4 regions of the Oceanobacillus sp. AG genome follow, and region 4 is predicted to be linked to each of the others. Evidence: riboswitches for the same ligand, from Rfam matches in the RefSeq annotation. Region 4 holds a riboswitch; each other region holds the start of a gene.
What was found. Region 4 has a riboswitch for thiamine pyrophosphate ahead of thiW (energy coupling factor transporter S component ThiW). Riboswitches for the same ligand answer to the same signal wherever they lie in the genome.
Positions count from the first base shown of each region.

Region 1: linked by a shared signal. The riboswitch ahead of thiM (hydroxyethylthiazole kinase) and the one ahead of thiW (energy coupling factor transporter S component ThiW) in region 4 are both predicted to bind thiamine pyrophosphate.
Region 2: linked by a shared signal. The riboswitch ahead of GN217_RS14300 (acetylornithine deacetylase) and the one ahead of thiW (energy coupling factor transporter S component ThiW) in region 4 are both predicted to bind thiamine pyrophosphate.
Region 3: linked by a shared signal. The riboswitch ahead of GN217_RS12700 (YkoF family thiamine/hydroxymethylpyrimidine-binding protein) and the one ahead of thiW (energy coupling factor transporter S component ThiW) in region 4 are both predicted to bind thiamine pyrophosphate.

Region 1 covers NZ_WOWT01000012.1:26,797-31,748, forward strand. The annotation lists gene GN217_RS07975 (hypothetical protein) at 1-70, shown strand, start outside; gene GN217_RS07980 (hypothetical protein) at 182-820, shown strand; gene GN217_RS07985 (hypothetical protein) at 1,125-1,433, shown strand; TPP riboswitch at 1,518-1,619, shown strand; gene thiM (hydroxyethylthiazole kinase) at 1,727-2,506, shown strand; gene GN217_RS07995 (cysteine hydrolase family protein) at 2,508-3,122, shown strand; gene GN217_RS08000 (Lin0512 family protein) at 3,123-3,482, shown strand; gene GN217_RS08005 (DMT family transporter) at 3,521-3,757, shown strand; gene GN217_RS08010 (nucleoside triphosphate pyrophosphohydrolase) at 3,769-4,095, opposite strand; gene menC (o-succinylbenzoate synthase) at 4,200-4,952, opposite strand, start outside.
Region 2 covers NZ_WOWT01000027.1:45,236-50,187, forward strand. The annotation lists gene GN217_RS14295 (CynX/NimT family MFS transporter) at 1-341, opposite strand, end outside; TPP riboswitch at 1,033-1,135, shown strand; gene GN217_RS14300 (acetylornithine deacetylase) at 1,271-2,554, shown strand; gene GN217_RS14305 (FecCD family ABC transporter permease) at 3,257-4,261, opposite strand; gene GN217_RS14310 (FecCD family ABC transporter permease) at 4,258-4,952, opposite strand, start outside.
Region 3 covers NZ_WOWT01000023.1:1,394-6,345, reverse strand. The annotation lists gene crcB (fluoride efflux transporter CrcB) at 16-399, opposite strand; gene crcB (fluoride efflux transporter CrcB) at 396-770, opposite strand; gene norA (multidrug efflux MFS transporter NorA) at 1,201-2,373, shown strand; TPP riboswitch at 2,435-2,536, shown strand; gene GN217_RS12700 (YkoF family thiamine/hydroxymethylpyrimidine-binding protein) at 2,616-3,200, shown strand; gene GN217_RS12695 (ECF transporter S component) at 3,218-3,823, shown strand; gene GN217_RS12690 (ABC transporter ATP-binding protein) at 3,804-4,952, shown strand, end outside.
Region 4 covers NZ_WOWT01000015.1:73,934-78,885, forward strand. The annotation lists gene GN217_RS09720 (5'-3' exonuclease) at 1-476, shown strand, start outside; gene GN217_RS09725 (PH domain-containing protein) at 487-906, shown strand; gene thiE (thiamine phosphate synthase) at 1,127-1,750, opposite strand; gene thiD (bifunctional hydroxymethylpyrimidine kinase/phosphomethylpyrimidine kinase) at 1,753-2,577, opposite strand; gene thiW (energy coupling factor transporter S component ThiW) at 2,608-3,093, opposite strand; TPP riboswitch at 3,180-3,285, opposite strand; gene GN217_RS09745 (Ger(x)C family spore germination protein) at 3,628-4,779, opposite strand; gene GN217_RS09750 (GerAB/ArcD/ProY family transporter) at 4,793-4,952, opposite strand, start outside.

The sequences.
Region 1 (4,952 bases), on a different contig from region 4:
TAAACGGGGGAAATTCAAGAGAAAGCTAGACAGGTTAAAAATACAACTTAGTCATATCCGATGGTTTTAAGAGAATTTATAGGCGCAATCATTGAAACCAAACACTCACTTCCGCCGTAAAACTACAAGTGAGTGTTTTTCATATTAACCTAAACCAATTCCAAAAGGGGAGAGCCACCAAATGACCTTTCTAATCCAACATCAATGGGAAATTTTTATCGCTGCAGAAATACTGTCCTTTATCTCATTAATTCTATTCGGGGTCATCCGCTATTTTTTCAACAAACGGAATTTAAGTCTTATCTTTCTGCTGTCTTTTCTCGGCTTATTTATCGTTGAGGGAGTGCTTGCTCTCCTTATTTACCGGGAAACAGGCGAGATTTCGATGTTTCAAATTGTTATTTTGATTTTTATTTTGTATGCGTGCACTTTTGGCATCAATGATTTCCGGAAGTTGGACCGTTGGATGCGCTTGAAGATTGGTAATTTGCGCGGTATCGACTTACTTACTGAAAGGGATAAAGAAATCATCAGGAGACAAAAAGACCCGAAATATATTGCCAAAATCAATCGATACAGCTCCATTTTCCATTTACTTATATTCGCAGCCGTCCAGATTGTTTTCTGGAGCTATGGAATAAAGGATCTCAATCAGGCGATGAATTACCTGACTGATCTTTCGTGGATTGGTGATGACAATTACTTGGCATCACCTTATGCAAATGAAATGATGTATAACATTTCAATGGTTTGGGGGATTGTTTTTATTATTGATTTCATTTATTCGTGGTCTTACACCATTTTTCCGAGCAAGTCTTAAGCGGGAAGTGGGGTATTTAGGAATCTTAACATCCTGACGTTGATAGCTCCTCTTAGGCGAAATGAGCTGGTCAATAGGGATTGATAACCTTCTATATGTCCGGAATACTGTCATGTTGCTCACGGAATTTGTATTTTCGATATTCTGAATGCATAGTCACCTGAGAAAAAGGATTCATCTCGTTTTCCGACCCAAATTTCATGTCAAAAATAGGGATTTGTCTAGTGCGGTTTCCTGTACTCTGCCATAGGCTGTAGGGAAGGGAAAGAACAGGATAAAATTTTTCTTGAAAAGGAGCATATACATGCATGGATTTGTAAATCATGTACCGATGCATCATTCGCCATTACCATATCCAGAAATGCACCGGGCTCGTCCGCCGGGTCCGTTTGGGCCAGGTGGCGGTATTGATCCGCTTGCAGCTGGATTAATAGGAGCAGGACTAGGATTTTTAGGTGGCAGTTTAATCGCTGGAGGACCAGGTTTTGGCTTTGGACCGGGATACGGTCCTGGGTTCGGTCCAGGGGCCGGATTTGGTTACGGTCTTGGCTTCGGACCCGGCCCGGGATTTTGGCAGTACGGTCCCGGATTCGTGCCATATGGTGGTTTTTAATATAAAAGAAAGGGTTTGGGTGCACGCACGCAAACCCTTTCTTTTATATTAAAAATAAGATAGACTAGTCATAAAGAATAGATATTTTTCCACTAGGGGTGCCAGTCGGCTGAGATAAGACTTTTTCTTAATCCCTTTGAACCTGATCTAGTTCATACTAGCGTAGGAAAGTGGAGTTGGTATACATACTTAAATTGTATTAATAACCACTCCAATTCCCGGGGTGGTTTTTCTTTTTTAAAAACTACCTCGCCCTTAATCTATTTCAATTTACTAAAAAGGAGGAAGTTTACATGAACTATATTGCTAAAATTCGAGAAAAAAGTCCGTTTATCTATAACATCACGAATGAGGTTGCGACAAATTTTGCGGCAAATGGTTTAATTGCGATTGGTGCGTCTCCAGCCATGTCGAATACACCAAAAGAGGCGGAGGAGAATGCGAGTCATGCGGATGCTGTCGTATTGAATCTCGGAACTTTAACCGAGGATCGGGCCGAGGCGATGCTGCTTGCTGGCCTTAAAGCGAATGAAAAAGGAATTCCAGTCATTCTTGATCCCATCGCAGCAGGGGGAACAAAATTCCGTACGAAAGTGATTAATGAATTATTGGAAAAGGTGAAATTCGCTGCTATCCGAGCGAATGCTGGGGAAATTTCCGTACTTGGCGGAGCGCTTGATATTATGAAAAGCCCTGACTCTACGGTTGAATCGATTGATCCGAAAATTGCTCAAACAGTAGCGAAAGAATATGATACGGTTGTTATTGCAACAGGGAAAACAGACGTCATTACAGACGGAACGCGCATGAGTCTTTGTAATAATGGGCATACCATGCTACAAAATATTACGGCAAGCGGGTGCCTGCTTTCGTCTCTCGTTGGGCCTTATTTAAGTGTTGCCGAAGACTTGTATGAGGCAAGTGTGGAAGTGACTGCAGCTTACGGGATAACTGCGGAACTTGCGATGAAAAAGGCGGAAGGGCCGGGCACGTTCATCCCTGCTTTACTTGATCAGCTTTATCTGCTTGATCAGGAGACGGTGAATACGTATAAAAAGCTACAAGAGATTTAGAATGAATACAACAAACGGGAACATAGCTCTACTTCTAGTCGATTTACAAAATGATTTTTGCCATCCGGAAGGCACTGCAGGTAAACGCGGGAAAGATATTCATGCTTTTTATGAAAAAATGAAACAGATGAAGGATTTGCTAGAAGCAGCACGAGAATGTGAGATTCCAGTGATTCATGTGATCTCGGAACATAGTGCTTGGACGGAATCCCCTTCTGCAAATGAACGATTTGGCCGAAGCAATCAGAAAAGTAATTTATCCTACTGTGAACCTGGAAGCTGGGGAGCGGAAATTCATGAGTATTTCACTCCGCTTCCAGGAGAAAAAGTTGTCGTAAAACATCGGTATAGCGCGTTTGTCCATACAAATCTTGAGCTTTTATTACGCTCAAATGGTATAAGACACCTTACGATTATTGGAGCTTACACGAATGTGTGTATTGACACGACTGCTCGTGATGCTTCTATGAGAGATTTTTTCGTAACGGTTCCCTCTAATTGTGTCGTCTCGGATAATGAAAAACTACATCACGACGCATTAGAGTTACTCCAAGGAACATTTGCAGAAGTTGTTCACGCAGTGGAAGTAAAAAAACAATGGAAAGGGGAAATATAATTGAAAGAAATTCTATTTATCGAAGCAGGAATGGGAATTGATCTCCACGGCCAGGACATAAATGTAGCTGCCGAACGTGCGATTATGGATGCTATCCATTATAATTCCATGCCAGGAATAAGGAAAATGCTGCCAAGTCAAGACTTGAACAATATGCGGGTGAACGTTAAGCTCGCTGTGCCAAAAGACGAGGAAAAGCTTGACCATGAAAAAATTAAAAGTTTGCTTCCTTATGGAACGGTAACGGTAGAAACCGTTGCTGGAGGTATGGCGACAACGAGCGGTATTTTCCTTGAAGATCAACAGGATGAAAATGATTTAATGTATATTGTGAATGCAGTCGTTGAGGTTGGGTATTAATGAAATGACATTTAGTTTAGTTGGTAAATCAAATAAGTATGATGATGGGTGGGCTTTTAGTAGGCAGTCAATCGTCCGTCAACGCCTCACTGGGTCGGAGAATTGGGACGATTGAAGGTGCACTCATCTCTTTTCTGACTGGTACAGGTTTGCTTGCGATACTGGTGCTTTTCTTTGGACAGGGAAATTTATATATAAGGGGAATGTCCGGGCGAGGAAGCTCGAGCAGTCCGGAAAAAAGGCATGTTAAAATGAGGCACTTAGGGAAAGTCTAAGTACCTCATCGCTATTTCTCCTCTACATCAACCAAATAAATCTTCTCTTCAAACCCGCCATATTCCTCTGCCTTTTTGGCCCGACGTTTTTCTACCTCTTCCATCGTGGTGTCGTGGATACCGACAAGGGCCTGCATGACTTCGAGGATATCGGCAAGTTCCTCTAATGCATCTTCGTCATTTGCTGCATCTTGATATTCCATCACTTCTTCATTCAGTTTCTTTTTTAGCTCCATAATATAACGATCCTGGTTAAGGGTTTCGGTATTGAAGGCTTGACCGTTTTGTTCCAATATTGCCGGAATACCGTCGCGGACAAGTTTATTATACGTCGTCACTTAGGAAACACTCCTTTTTCATTGTTGTCGAATATATGGGGAACCGAAATTACCTATATTCAATCGTTCCCTAAATACCGACAAGAAAAACGTTCGCTCTCAATTTAACGATAATGTTTCTTACTGACCGTGAATGCATCAACTGCTTCCCGGTCGATTTCATAACCGATGCCAGCTTTCTTAGGAACTGTAATATAACCGTTATTCGCGATAACTTCTGGTGCGATAATATCTTTTTCCCAATAGCGGTCGGAGCCGGATGTGTCACCAGGCAAGGTGAAATTCGGCAGTGATGTTAGCGCAATATTATGGGCCCGGCCAATTCCAGATTCAAGCATCCCGCCGCACCAGACAGAGATACCTTTCTCCGCACAGTAATCATGGATTTTTTTCGCTTCAGATAATCCGCCAACACGGCCAATCTTCACGTTTATAACTTTCGTACTTCCGAGTTCCACCGCTTTTCGTGCATCTTCCAACGAATTGATGCTTTCATCTAAGCAAATCGGTGTTTCCAGCTCTTTTTGCAGCTTGGCATGGTCGATAATATCTTCAGAAGCGAGTGGTTGTTCAATCATCATGAGATTAAATTCATCAAGTTGTTTTAACGTATCAAGATCCTTTAATGAATAAGCTGAATTAGCATCTGCCATAATCGGCAAATCAGGGAAGTGTTCGCGTAACGCCCGGATTACTTCGACATCTTTACCAGGCTTGATTTTCACTTTCATACGCTTATAGCCTTCTTTCACATATCCATGAACCAATTGGATCAAGTCATCGGTAGTAGGCTGAATGCCAATACTGATGCCAACCTCAATCTGTTCACTCTTCCCGCCAAGTGCCGCTGCAAGAGA
Region 2 (4,952 bases), on a different contig from region 4:
AGTGTTCCTAGCAATAACGGGGTAAGAATTGCGAAAGAGCGAATTAGAATACCGATAATGATTAAAAGTAAACCAATGATTAATGCAATTTCGCTTGTTAATTTTCTAGATAACTTTGGAACAATTGGTGATACAATGGCAAATGTAATCAGGGGTAAGCTTGTCAATAACCCTGCCGTTCCATTCGTAATATCAACGTCATCTCTGATTAAACGAATTAAAGGACCGATTGACGTAATAGCAGGCCGTAAGTTAAAAGCTACGAATATAATTCCAATTGTTAAAATAAGGTTCTGTAAATTAAAAGGACCTTTATTGATAGCATGATCTGTATTCTTCATGAAAGACCTTCTTTCAATCTATATTCCAATATTAAATAGGATATCATTCAAACAAACATACATCAATCATTGTTATTCGCTTGAAGCAAACATCCTAAATAATATTCTTTCTGGTATTCAAGTATAGATTTATTAGAAAATAAGCATTGCAACAATGGCGCCGTTCAGAAGATTTGCTAATGTAGCTCCGATTAGCGCTTTCATCATTAGTTTTTGAATTTGAGGTACCATATCTGATCGTTTGCCCGCGAGTCATTATGGTAGCTCAATGCTAGTTAAGTAAAACCAAAAACCGGACAAGGGGATACTTTTATAACTAAAATAGACATGTTTGTTTATAGATGCAAATATAATGTTGCTGACATACACTTTAAGCTGTTTTCTTTTTTTGAAGAGTAATTTCAACATGATGACGCTATATATGTAATCTAAATAAAACCCCCTAATAAGACACTTGAATATGCCTGTATTAGAGGGTTTTTCTTACTTACCGTCGAATCTTTTTTTTAGTATAACTGAAATTTTATTTTTAATTAATGATAATTAATTATGATAAAAAATGAGCTAAATAGTCCTGCATACATTTCGTTTTATCATAAGAAATCAAAATAGAAGAGAGTACATCAAACAGAGGTTGCAGTTTAACAATCAATATGACATACTAAACTTAATGTCTGAAAAACTCATATTTAATCACCACTAGGGGTGTTTTACTGAAAAACTGAGAGAGGTAATCCTCAACCCTTGAACTTGATCTAGTTTGAACTAGCGTAAGGAAGCGGTGAATAGAACAGATTGAAGAACATGTTTTTTCATGTAACTAATTTGTGTCTTATTCTAACCACTTCTATTTTCTAGGAGTGGTTTTTTTGTTTAGGGAGGTGAATGACTAGTTGTCTATTAAAATAAATTAGAGAGGGAGTTATCTAATGGATATAACGGTTGAACACTTATTAAAGCAAGTCGACGCAAGAAAAATGGAATTAATTGATTTATTATCAAAGCTCATTGAATATAATACATCTGCGCCTCCTGCTCGGAATACGAAAGATGCACAGAATTTTATCGCTGATTATTTACATCGAATGGGCTTTGAAATCGACATGTGGGACGTGTATCCAAATGACCCGAATGTTGTTGGTGTGAAAAAGGGAATAAAATCTACTACACATAATAGTCTCATCATCAATGGTCATATTGATGTAGCTGAGGCTCGTGAAGATGAAGTGTGGAAAACGAATCCATTCGAGCCGATTATCGAAGAAGATCGGATTATTGGTCGAGGAGCCGCTGATATGAAGGGCGGGCTTGCTAGTGCATTATTCGCAACGAAACTATTGAATGAAGCGGATATCGAATTGCCAGGAGATCTGATTTTCCAATCTGTTATAGGTGAAGAAGTTGGTGAGGCGGGTACGTTGCAATGTTGCGAGCGAGGGTATAATGCAGACTTTGCGCTTGTAGTAGATACGAGTGATTTACATATCCAAGGTCAAGGCGGTGTAATAACTGGGTGGATTACGGTAAAAAATCCGCGTACGTTTCATGATGCGATGAGAAGGAACATGATACATGCTGGCGGTGGTCTGCCTGAAGCGAGTGCAATTGAAAAGATGATGAAAGTTATAGAAGGCTTACAAGAGCTGGAGCGCTATTGGGCTGTAACGAAACAGTATGAAGGATATCCGGCGGGAACGAATACGATTAATCCTGCTGTAATTGAAGGGGGACGCCATGCGGCATTTATTGCTGATGAGTGTCGTTTATGGATCACGGTGCATTATTATCCGAATGAGACGCATGAACAAGTGAGTAAAGAAATAGAAGACTATATTCTTCGCATTGCCAAAGCAGATCCTTGGTTGTGCCATCATCCGCCTACTTTTGAATGGGGTGGAACTTCGATGATTGAAGAACGCGGGGAAATCTTCCCATCATTAGAAGTCGATAAGAATTATACTGCGGTTCATGCGCTAGCCGCGTCTCATGAAATGGTACACGATAGTAAGGTGGTCATCGATGTTTCCCCTTCTGTTACCGATGGAGGATGGTTTGGGCATATGGGGATACCGGCAGCGATTTATGGACCGGGTGAGTTCAGGCATGCACATGCGGTCAATGAGGAGGTTTCTATTCAACAACTTCTTCAATTTACGAAAACAATGATTCAATTTATCTATGAGTGGACGAATCAAAGGAAAACAAAATCGTAAAAGGAACGATGTCCATCAATGAAAAAGTGGTATGCTCAGCAGTTATGAATTATGAGACTTAAAGGATTTGAATCTGTCTTATAGCAGGGTTCTATTAGATAAAACAGCTCTAAATTCGTGAAACAGTCTCATATAAGGTTCTAAAAGCGAATTGAAATATCTAATGGGTGAATTTCATATTTTTGCAGAAGTGAAAAAATGGAGAGTATATTAACTGATCTGGGATTGTGACAATTTCGTTCGTGCACTTCTTGCATTTCCCATTATTACGGACTACTATGTTAAATCTTTTTGAAGTGTGAGTATCTAGTCATCTATGCTAGACTCGTTCATAGTTCCAAATATAAATAATTAAAACAGCATTGGTAGTTAAAATCCGATGCTGTTTTGCTATTTAGTCAGACATATAGATAATATAGAAGTCAGTTTTTTCCAAAAGTAAAGATTTATAAGGAGGTTGTGCAACAGGTGCAATCCTTCTAATTACGGATGTTTCTTTCTCTAAGTCTTCTAACTGAAATCGATAAAAATCGGATCGGTTCGTTATCTCTTATATGTTCCTCATTATAATCATTGGAGTTTATATCTTCATCATACTGTTTGGGTTTTTCCGGGAATCATCCTGGTGTGGAATAATTGAAGATGAAATGACTGCAAATCGTTATCCATTTGCAGCCATTTTTTATTTTAATCGTTTCATCCTCAATCCCTCACCAACAAATAAACAAAATATGGCGCACCAATCAAAGCAACCATAATTCCAGCCGGAATCGTTGTATCAATCAAATTTCTTCCAACTGTATCCGCAACCAACAGCAACCAGCCACCAAGTAAAATCGCAACCGGGATAAACAATTGATTCCTCGGTCCGACTAGGGATTTCGCAAGATGTGGTGCAATCAGTCCGATAAAGCTGATCCCCCCTGTGACAGAAACGGCAGCAGCTGCTAATGCAACAGCTGTTAAAAGTAGCGTGACGCGTTCTCTCTCAATGGAAACCCCAACACCAACTGCAACAGGTTCACTTAACCCAAGCAGGTTCAACCGGTTCGCTTTATATAAAGTAAATGGAATCAAAACGACAAGCCAGGGAAGGAGAGCCACAATAAATGGCCAGTCGGTTCCCCAGATATTCCCTGCGATCCATTTGGCGATAAAATCTACTTTCTCCCGCTCGGCAGAGGAAATAATCACAATCATCGCACCTGACAGTGCCGCAGAAAATCCGATTCCGATGAGCACGAGATTTACAGGCTGCAAGCCACTTTTTTTACTATAAGCAAATAGATAAATAAGGAAACCAGTGATAAATGCGCCGAGAAATCCAACAACTGGAATCATATAAACAAAGCGTCCAGCTTCAATCGGAAAAAATAAAAAGAAAACGGCAATGGCGACTCCCGCACCGGAATTAATTCCGATAATACCAGGATCAGCCAAATCATTTCTCGTAATTCCTTGCAGGATTGATCCAGACAGAGCGAGTGCCATCCCAGCTAGAAGGGTAATCAATATCCGTGGCAAGCGAATCGAATATAAGATGAATTCCTCATTTCTACTGCCAGATCCGAGAAGCGTCTGAATGAGTCGGTCAAAGGTTAAGCTGGATGAACCGATGCCCATGCTTATTATAACCGTCGTTATAATAAGTAATAGTGAAATAACTAAAATGATGCGCTGTTTATTAATTAATGCCGGATGTATCATACGAATGCTTTTCCTCCTTTACGAACGATGAGGAGGAAAAATGGTAAGCCGATCACAGAGATGATAGCGACAACAGGCGTTTCAAATGGTGCATTCAACGTACGCCCAACCGTATCAGCGAACAGCATGAACGTAGCCCCTGCAATCGCAGCCATTGGTAAAATAAACCGATAATCCGTCCCAACGATTGCTCGGACGATATGCGGGATCATCAGTCCAATAAACGTCATATTCCCAACCAGGGCAACGGATGCGCCTGCAAGGATAATAATGGCGATAAAGAGCAGGATTTTAACTTTGAAAATATTTTGTCCAAGGCCTATCGCTACTTCTTCATTTAAACTGAGAATCGTCAGCTGCTTGGAAAGGAAGATGGCCAGCACAATCCCGATAAGGATAAAGGGCATGATAATTTGCAGTTGCTTCCAATTCGTGCCGATCATTCCGCCTGCTGTCCACATGGAAATGTCTTTTGATATTTTAAAATAAATTCCAATTCCCTCAGCAATGGCAACTAGAAATGCGGAGACGGCAGCTCCGGCAAGTACAATGTGAAAGGGAGAGAACCCGCCTTTTTTCATGGAACTAATGCCAAATACTAATCCGGCACCGATTGCCGCTCCGATAAAACAGGCAACCATCGTTAGAAAGTAGTTGGCTGTAGGAAGGAGGGCAATCGTAATTGCTAAAG
Region 3 (4,952 bases), on a different contig from region 4:
GATAGAATAGCACTTTTAATTCATAATTACAATACTTCTAAAAATAACGCCAATAATACCCCCTAGAAATGCCAATGCTATTCCAAAAACATACGTTACAACCGCGTAAAAGAAAAACTCCCGTCTATCCCCCCTTCTCCACAACGAACTCATCTCGAGTTTCAACGTTGAAAATGTCGTAAAGGCACCTAAGAAACCTGTTCCTAATAGGAGAAGTAATAGCGCGTCCACCCCAGTCCCCATAAGAAACCCGAGCATGAATGCCCCTGTCAGATTGACGAGGAGTGTACCCACCGGTATAGCTTTTTCCGGATTGTTCAATTTTCTTGAAATCATATAACGTGCAATCGCACCGAAGAACCCGCCAATGCCAACGAGCAATAATTGCAGCCAGTTCATTTCTCTCCAACTCCCCTACTAACCCGAAAACCAACTTCACACATACCAAGCCCTCCAACCAAACTCACAAAAACATAGACGCACCCAAGTAACATCGACTGATTTTGGAACAACTCAACCGTTTCCACACTGACAGCGGAGAATGTAGTGAACGAGCCGACAAAACCCGTTGTTATCGCTGTTTTCAGCTTTTCATCCAGATGAATCCTTTTAAACAGTCCGTAAGTCAGCCACGCAAGTAAAAAGCTCCCTATCAAATTAACCAATAACGTCGCATAGGGAAAAACATGTTCTGTCATAATTAGAATTCCTATACTATACCGCAGCATCGCTCCGAATGCTCCGGCAAGTCCAATATAGATATAAATCATTCATCCAACATCCTTTTTATCACGTATTAACAGTCTGTAATACCCCCATCTCTAAACATGAGGGAAAACCAAAATGTTCAGGCGGGCGATATACAGTCCGTAAATCCCTGATTCTGTTCAACTAACATTCAGTGGAGGAGAAGGACCCCCCCCCCGCTGAATGAAGTTTCACTTTATTAAGATATTAACGCAAGCAACTGTCGCATTTGTAAAAGTCAAAGCAGTTCAGCCATCCTATCGAGCATACATAATGCGCAAAATGGGAGAATAAAACGAGAGATGATTACTACAATTGCTAGCTTGCTTAAATTGTTTCAGGTTGCGAAAATTAAGTTATAATAAATAGTAATATATGCTTGCATCTCTCATCGAATCAGAGTAAAATTTCTATGTTTAGTACAGAATATCATATCACCTAGGAGAAAAAGCTATGAAAAAGAAAGATTGGACATTGACGCTTCTGCTTACAAATATATTCTTTGTATTTTTAGGAATTGGACTTGTTATACCGGTTCTGCCAACTATTATGAATGAACTCGGCATCAGTGGTACTGTTGTCGGTTATTTAACGGCTGCATTCGCTTTAGCTCAATTGATTTTCTCGCCCTTGGCTGGAAAAGCAGTTGATAAATATGGGCGTAAACGCATGATTGTCATTGGTCTTTTTATCTTCAGTTTTTCCGAGTTTTTATTTGGTCTTGGTAAAACAATTGAAGTATTGTTCGCCTCACGAATTCTCGGAGGAATAAGTGCCGCATTCATCATGCCTGCTGTTACCGCATTTATCGCGGATATTACGACGCTGAAAACGCGGCCTAAAGCACTCGGCTATATGTCAGCGATGATTAGTACCGGATTTATTATCGGACCAGGAATTGGTGGCTTCTTAGCAGAGATTGGTACGCGTGTACCGTTCTTCTCTGCTGCGGCGTGTGGTTTAATTGTTGCTTTCGTTTCGATTTTATCCTTAAAAGAGCCGAAGTCGAAAACAGACGATATGGCTGATATGACCGAAGAACTCGGCAAAAGTGGCTTGAGGAAAGTGTTTATGCCGATGTTTTTCATCGCTTTTATTGTTATTTTAATTTCAACATTCGGTCTTGCCGCGTTTGATTCTTTCTTCAGCCTTTATACTGATCATAAGCACGGATTCACTCCTTCTGACATTGCGATTGCCATTACAGGTGGTGCGATTATCGGAGCGATTTTCCAGGTTGTATTGTTCGATTGGTTAACAAAGTTGATCGGAGAAATCAATATTATTCGCTGGTCGCTCGCCATTTCTGCTATGCTGGTCTTTGCCATGACACTCGCTAATTCTTATTGGCAAGTAATGGCGGTAACCTTCACGGTATTTATTGGGTTTGACCTGATTCGTCCAGCTGTTACCAACTATTTATCAAAAATCGCCGGGAATGAGCAAGGTTTTGTTGGCGGCATGAACTCATTCTTCACGTCCCTTGCTAATGTATTTGGTCCAGTAGTTGGTGGGGTTTTATTTGATATAGATATCAATTATCCGTTTGTTTTCAGCTCGATCGTTATTGTCGTCTGTCTCCTTATCACTATATTTTGGAAGAAACCGGATATTAAAATTGATTAAATACTTTACAAAATACCGAAACATGTATACAATCTGGAATTAGAATAACTGCATATCAAAACATAAGCACTAGGGGAGCTGCGTCATGTGGCTGAGAGGATTAATCCGACCCTTACTACCCGATCTAGATAATACTAGCGTGGGGAAGTGCAGTTTACGAATATTATGTTGTTAAAATTAATGTGTAAACTGCATTCCCCTTAGGAATGCAGTTTTTTTATTATCAATAGGAGGAGATTGGAATGCGTAACAATTGTGGAACTAGTCGTATTGTAGGTTGTCAATTTAGTCTGCACCCGATGAGTGATAATTTTGTTGATATTATTCTATCAACATTAAGTGAGGTTGATACCTCCAAGGTTTGGAAGGAAACGGATGATGTCAGTACGTGTATCCGCGGAAAAATGATCCATGTTTTCGATGTTGCAAAAGCAATCTTCCTACATGCAGCGAATACTGGGGAGCATGTTGCTATGAATGGTACGTTCTCCATCGGCTGTCCTGGTGACACGGAAGCTGACGCGTATATGGATGAAACAGACATACCATTGAACGAAGAAAAAGCGAAAGCGATCCTCCAAATCGCCGGTTGTAAATTTTCCCTTTATCCAATGGGGCATGAAGATTACATGGATAAAATCTATGAACAAATCAATCTATCAAAGCATCGTAATGTCACGGTTACTTCTACACATTATGCAACAAGATTAGACGGAGACGTTCATGATATCTTCAATGCATTACATGAATCCTTTGAACTCGTCCAAGAAAAAGTCTCTCATGTCACCATGACATTTAGCCTTTCCGCCAACAGTCCTACAAAATAAACCTAGGGAGAAGTGAAATGACAAAGCATTGGAAATTAAAAGAAATTGTTCTCATGTCGATATTAGGTGTCGTCTTCGGGATCATTTACTTAGCATTCTTTCTTGTTGGTCAAGGTATTCGTAATATTCTTGCTCCATTTGGTCTCGCACCGTTTGGGTATGAAATTATTTTTGGCATTTGGTTCATTGTTTCCATCGTTGCAGCTTATATCATTCGGAAGCCGGGGGTTGCCTTTACAGCTGAACTTATCGCAGGAGTTACCGAAGTATTATTGGGAACTGCCGCGGGACCCGGACTTATTCTAGCAGCTGCAATTCAAGGCTTAGGAGCAGAGTTTGCCTTCGCAATAACAAAATGGAAGGATTATCGTTTACGCATTTTAATTCTTTCCGGTGTCTTTGCAGCCGTTTTCAGTTTCACTTGGAATTTATTTTCATCCGGAAATATCGCGTTAGCCCCTGCATTACTTATAGCGATGTTAGCTGTTCGCATCATCAGTGGTGCCCTTCTCGCGGGTGTCCTAGGGAAATGGTTGAGTGACAAATTAGCAAAAACTGGGGTCCTTCGCGGCTATGCCTTAGGAAAGGAGATACAGAAAAAACGTGAAAAAGACGCAGCCTAATCCATTACTTTATGTGGACAATTTCTCATTCGGCTATGAAAATTCGGATAAACCATTACTCAATGAACTGCACTTTTCCTTAAGAGATCATGAGACGACCCTCCTTATTGGAGCAAGCGGTTCAGGGAAAAGCAGTCTAGCTCTATGCCTAAATGGGTTATATCCCGATACAGTAGAAGGCATTTCTTCCGGCGACATCTTTCACCGGGGGAAAAATATACAAGACTATCAAAAAGGAGAGCTCAATCAGAAGATCGGGATTGTCTTTCAAGATCCGGAAAGTCAATTTTGCATGATTACCGTAGAGGATGAACTTGCTTTTACATTGGAAAACAGAAAAATTGCCCCTTCCGAAATGCCTGAGCGCATTTCGGAGGTGTTGTCTGCCGTTGGAATGAATGGTTTTCAAAATCGAAAAATCTACGAGTTATCTGGAGGACAAAAGCAGAAACTTGCTCTAGCAGCTGTTCTTTTATTGGAACCGGAACTATTGATCTTAGATGAACCTACAGCAAATTTAGACCCGGTTTCTCGAATAGAATTTATCCAATTAATTAAACAAATTCAAGAAAAACAAAAGCTAGCTGTGTTTATCATTGAACATCAAATCGAGGACTGGCTGGATATTACCGATCGTATGCTTGTTTTAGGAAAACAGGGTACAATCATCGCAGACGGCAATGCAGCATCCATCTTTGCAAATCATCATTCTTTATTAAAAAAAGAAGGAATATTTTTACCAAAGCAGTTTTCTAACGCTGCCGATCCTTACCCGATTCCTGTGAAATCCCCTCCCTCTATCAAGAGAGATGTCCTAATAACGATAGAGCAGATGAGCTTCCATCATAAGAAACAACCCATTTTACAAGAAATAAACTTAAAAATTCATCGGGGAGAATTCGTCGCCATTGTTGGGGAGAATGGAGCTGGAAAATCTACCTTACTGCAATTAATGACTGGGTTATTAACCCCTCAAAAAGGAACTATAAACTTTTACGATAAACCGGTGGAGCAATGGGAGGAAAAAGAGCTGCGAAAAAGAATGGGATATGTCTTTCAAAACCCGGAGCATCAATTCATCACGGACACCGTATACGATGAATTAACATTTGGAATGAAATTGAATGGA
Region 4 (4,952 bases):
TAACAGGAGATCAGGATATGCTTCAGCTAGTTGATGAGAATATACACGTCTCAATCATGAGAAAAGGACAAGGGAACTATGAATTGTTTACAAGAGAAAACTTCTTTGAGAAAAAAGGGATATATCCACACCAAGTCGTTGATATGAAAGCATTAATGGGAGATAGCGCAGATAATTACCCAGGTGTAAAAGGAATAGGGGAAAAAACGGCGCTTCGATTAATTAAAGAGTATCAATCCATTGAAGGACTTCTAGCTAATACGGATCAATTAACAAAAGGGATCCGTACCAAATTAGAAACCGATCTTGAGATGCTTCACATTTCAAGGGAACTTGCTGAAATTAAATGTGATGTACCCGTCTCTTGTGAGCTGGAAACGGCACAGAAAAGATTTGATCGAACAAAGATTGAACCGAAACTGGAATCGCTCGAATTTAAAAATTTAGACCGGATGCTCGCAATAAGTGCCAAATAGGAGGAAGTCTATGTATTTTCCATCCATAAGAGACAAGTGGATAACTGGCATCGTCTGGATAATTTCGCTACTTGGGATATTATTTCCACTCTTAAAAGGGCAGGTTACAACCATGTTCATTATGTTCGGATTAGCTGCATTTCTACTCTGGTTCTGGTTCCGGACTGGATATAAAATAGAAGGGGACAAGATAAAAATCTATTATGGCCCGATTCGGCAGACTGTTCATATCCCGGACATTAAATTAATTGCTTTGTCAAAAATGCCGCTTAACTCTCCGGCACTATCCTTAAAACGAATACAAATATCTTGTAGTAAACTTGACGTAGTTGCTATATCGCCGGAAAATAGGGATCAATTCATCTCTATGCTCTTAGATATAAGACCGGAGATTCCGGTTGATGACCGATTGCTTCCAAAAAATAAATAAAAATACAGCCTCGTACAAAAATGTATGAGGCTGTTTTCTATGCTTATTCTTTGATATAAGGTAGATGCCTTGCGTATCGATTGTTAAATCTTTTACGTATTTTATCAACGCCCAGAAGGCACTCTTGTGGTGAATATAAAGCGCTGGAGCAGATTCCATTGTATACACCGTCCATAATTTCCTGTCTGTTATTTGCCATAGCGAACAAAAAATAAGAATATTATAATTTACTTACTGCTTCTTTTATATCTTCTGCTCTCGTTACAGCGGATATGAAAGAAACACCATCAGCTCCAGCTTTTAATACTGAGCTCGCATTTGTTGTATTAATCCCACCGATTCCGACTATCGGAAACTCAGGGAATTCTGCACGCAAGAAACGGATCCAATCCAACCCGACACTAGATTTTGCATCCACTTTCGTTGTAGTAAGGAACACTGGACCAGCACCTATATAATCAATATATTCTAGCGCACTATTATTTAATTCGTCCTGATTTGAAACAGATAATCCAATGATTTTATTAGGAAACATCTCCCGTAATTCTTTCACCGATTGATCATCTTGCCCGACATGTATCCCATCTGCATCTAATTTGTCTACTAATTCTACATCATCATTAACAATAAATGGAATTTGATGTACGCTACAAACTGTCCGCAATTCTTTTCCTAACTTAATTTTACTATCTCCTGAAAGGGAGCCTGGGCCTTTTTCCCGAAATTGGAAAATTGTAATTCCAGCTTGTATAGCTTGCTCCAGAACAGCAACGGGATTACCTTTAACATTTTGACTTCCCATAATGAAATATTTCCTTAAGCTTAATGGATTAAATGATGACATCGTTACTCCACCTCAGTTGTCGTTAAATTATTTGTATGGATACGCGGTGCCCAATGATTTGTCGGTCCGCTACCAGCTCCTAAGTCCAAAGAATACTTGATCGCGAGCGTTACATAATGTTTTGCCTGTTTAACCGCAATGTTAAGAGGGAGGCCTTGGCTTAGATTAGCAGTTATCGCTGCTGCATACGTACAACCTGTACCATGTGTATTATTTGTATTTATTCGGGGAGCCGAAAAGCTATGGATCCTTGAACCATCATAAAGGAAATCAACCGCATCGCCTTCGCGGTGACCGCCTTTAACTAGTGCAGCTTTCGCGCCAAAATTTTTCACAAGCATTTCGGCAGCCTGCTTCATGTCCTCATCGGTTTCAACTTTTTCATCTATTAGATATTCTGTTTCTGGAATATTTGGAGTTACAATTGTTGTAAGAGGGAGCAAATTCTTCCGCAAATAATTACGGGAATCGCGTTCAATCAATGTGTCACCGCTTGTGGCAACCATGACCGGGTCCATAACATAAGGTGCATCCAAATGCTTAATTTTATTATAAATCATTTTCATCATATCCTGATTGGCAATCATCCCTGTTTTAAATGCATGGATAGGCATATCAGAAATAATCGAGTCTAGTTGCTGTTCGATCATTTCTAGAGAGACGTGGGAAACAGCTTGAACACCTGTCGTGTTTTGGGACACGATGGAGGTGATAACCGACATCCCATAAGTTTTCAATTCCTGAAACGTTTTCAGATCGGCGTGAATTCCAGCACCGCCGCTCGGGTCCGTACCCGCTATCGTTAGAGCACATGCAACATTCTTCATTGAACATTCTCCTTCATCAACTTACTCATTTTAATTTTTTATTAAGCCCTTGGTGTAAACTTTAGATACAACGAGCAGTCCAAGAATTGCTCCAGATATACTGCTTACAAGGAATGGGGGGATGAAAACAAATGCACCGGCCGATGTCCCCATAAATACATAAGCAAATGGCACTGCAAATAATGCACCAATAACCCCACTGCCAATCCCTTCACCTAATGCGGCGAGCGATTGCTTCTTGGTTTGCTTATACAGGAACCCTGCAAGAAAAGCGCCGACCATTGCACCTGGGAAGGCTAATAAGGTTCCTAGTCCGAGCATATTGCGTAATAGACTGATCATGAAAGCAATAATGACTGCCGGACCGGGTCCCAAGGTGACAGCGGCTACGACATTAATCGCATGCTGTACTGGATAAGCGCGGGCTACACCGGCAGGAAACCAGATTAATTGTGCGCTGATTGTTCCAATTGCGATAAAGACGGCCATCGTCGTGATGAGACGGGTTTTATTCATACTTGACCTCCAATCTTAAGGGGTAAAATCAACCAATTAAAAAGCCAGGTCATGATTAGACCTGGCTTCACAAGAAAATAGTTATGAGAACAATCTCACTACTTCCCTACGCTGGCATTAACCAGATCAGGTCGATAAGAGTCGGAAACACACTTTCCTCTCAGCCCAGTTAGGGCACCCCTAGTAGTTTCATATTATTTAGTTCGAATCTAGCATAGCAAAAGTTTTCATAAATGTCACATGTTTTGAAAAAAGGTATAGACAAGAACCAGTTTTCTCTATGGCTTCACTAGGATACTTGTCCACCTCAATTTCTCCAACCCGGTAAGCTTATAAATGGATTGCACGGATTCGGTTAGCAAAACGGGGAATGATTTCAGTTGGTGTTATCACGCATTAAATCGAGCATAAACTGTCCGACATAGCGTGCGAATTCCTTATTTGAGCATAGTAATAAAGGTTGACTCCTTCTTCTTTAAGGCGGTTAAATAAAAAGACGGACAGCTAAACCATGAAGGTTTAGCTGTCCACTTATTAATCAATCGCCCCAAAGTTGACAATTGTCACATCGATATCAAATTCTATTTTGGCATCTTGATATTTTTCCATCCATTCCTTGTTAGTCGTCTTACTTCCTTTTCTTGAAGTGATATACTTTCTCCCAAGACCCAATGCATCTGAGTTTACTTCTTGAAGTTTCGCGAATAGGTTTTCATATTCTCTTACAAAGTATTTCTCTATATCACGTTCGAATTTCCGAGAAGTATCTTCTGATTTAATGTCCATTGGGATTGAGGTTTCTAATAATTCCAGTTTCATTGTGATATCTGCCTTAAACGCTAACGAATCAGAGTCGACAATTTTTATTTTCCCTTTACCTGTATTAAGCATTAAAGAAAGATAAATCGAATCTTCAATTTCTGACGGTTCTCCTTTATAAGCAATTATCTCGTCCAGATAATTTTCACGAGGGACGCCTACATCAATTGGGGTTCCTCTCAAACGCTGTCTCAATAAATTAGCCATGAATGATTCTTTTACTGATATGCTAGCAACATACTGGTCTGCCCGAAAAGCGGCTGCACCAGTTAGTGTAGGTTTACCATCCACTACGTCTATTACTGGAAGTATCGGATCAATGCCGACTTGTTGCACTAATCGCGTGAAAAACTGTAAGGTAATTGGTGGTAAAGTACCCTTTTCGACCTCTTTACTTATTAAGTCTTGTAAATACTTTGTTCGATTTAATTCTACACTTTGTTGCTCTATTTCAAGAATTTCTCTTGCAGTTTGATTGGTTACGGCTAGCTGCATAATGTCAGAAACAGTTGCATCACGAACTAGTGTATTAAGAAAGGGAAGAATACCCGATTCAGCTGCTTCTCTTCCGTAAAATTCTATATTGATTTTTCCGGGGACTAATGGATAGGGCGATTGTTTTTCAGCTTCTACACGGGCTTGTTTAATTGTATGACCCCTTCCAGTCAACAAACTAGTCATATCTGGAGCATTCGGATCAAAAATATAAGGAACGAGTGTCGTTTCAATCATTCTTTTTTCCCCTTCATCTATTAGATCAACTCCGCGTGTATTAATGATTGCCAACTTCTCAATTTGTGTTGTTTCCAGACAAGCCTGCAGAAATACAATAAATATGAATAACGGTATTAACTTAGCAGTTCGCATGTATTCACCCTCCTTATTTCTTCCGTATTTTTTTCTTTAAAAGAACGAGTGGCAAAAGAAGGAAGGGATAAATATATACAATCCCATAGGATACCCTGCTAACATTATCAATCAAACGCTGAATGATAAAATGCTCATTAAAAAAAGGGATCAGAATTAGAAGGATACTTGCA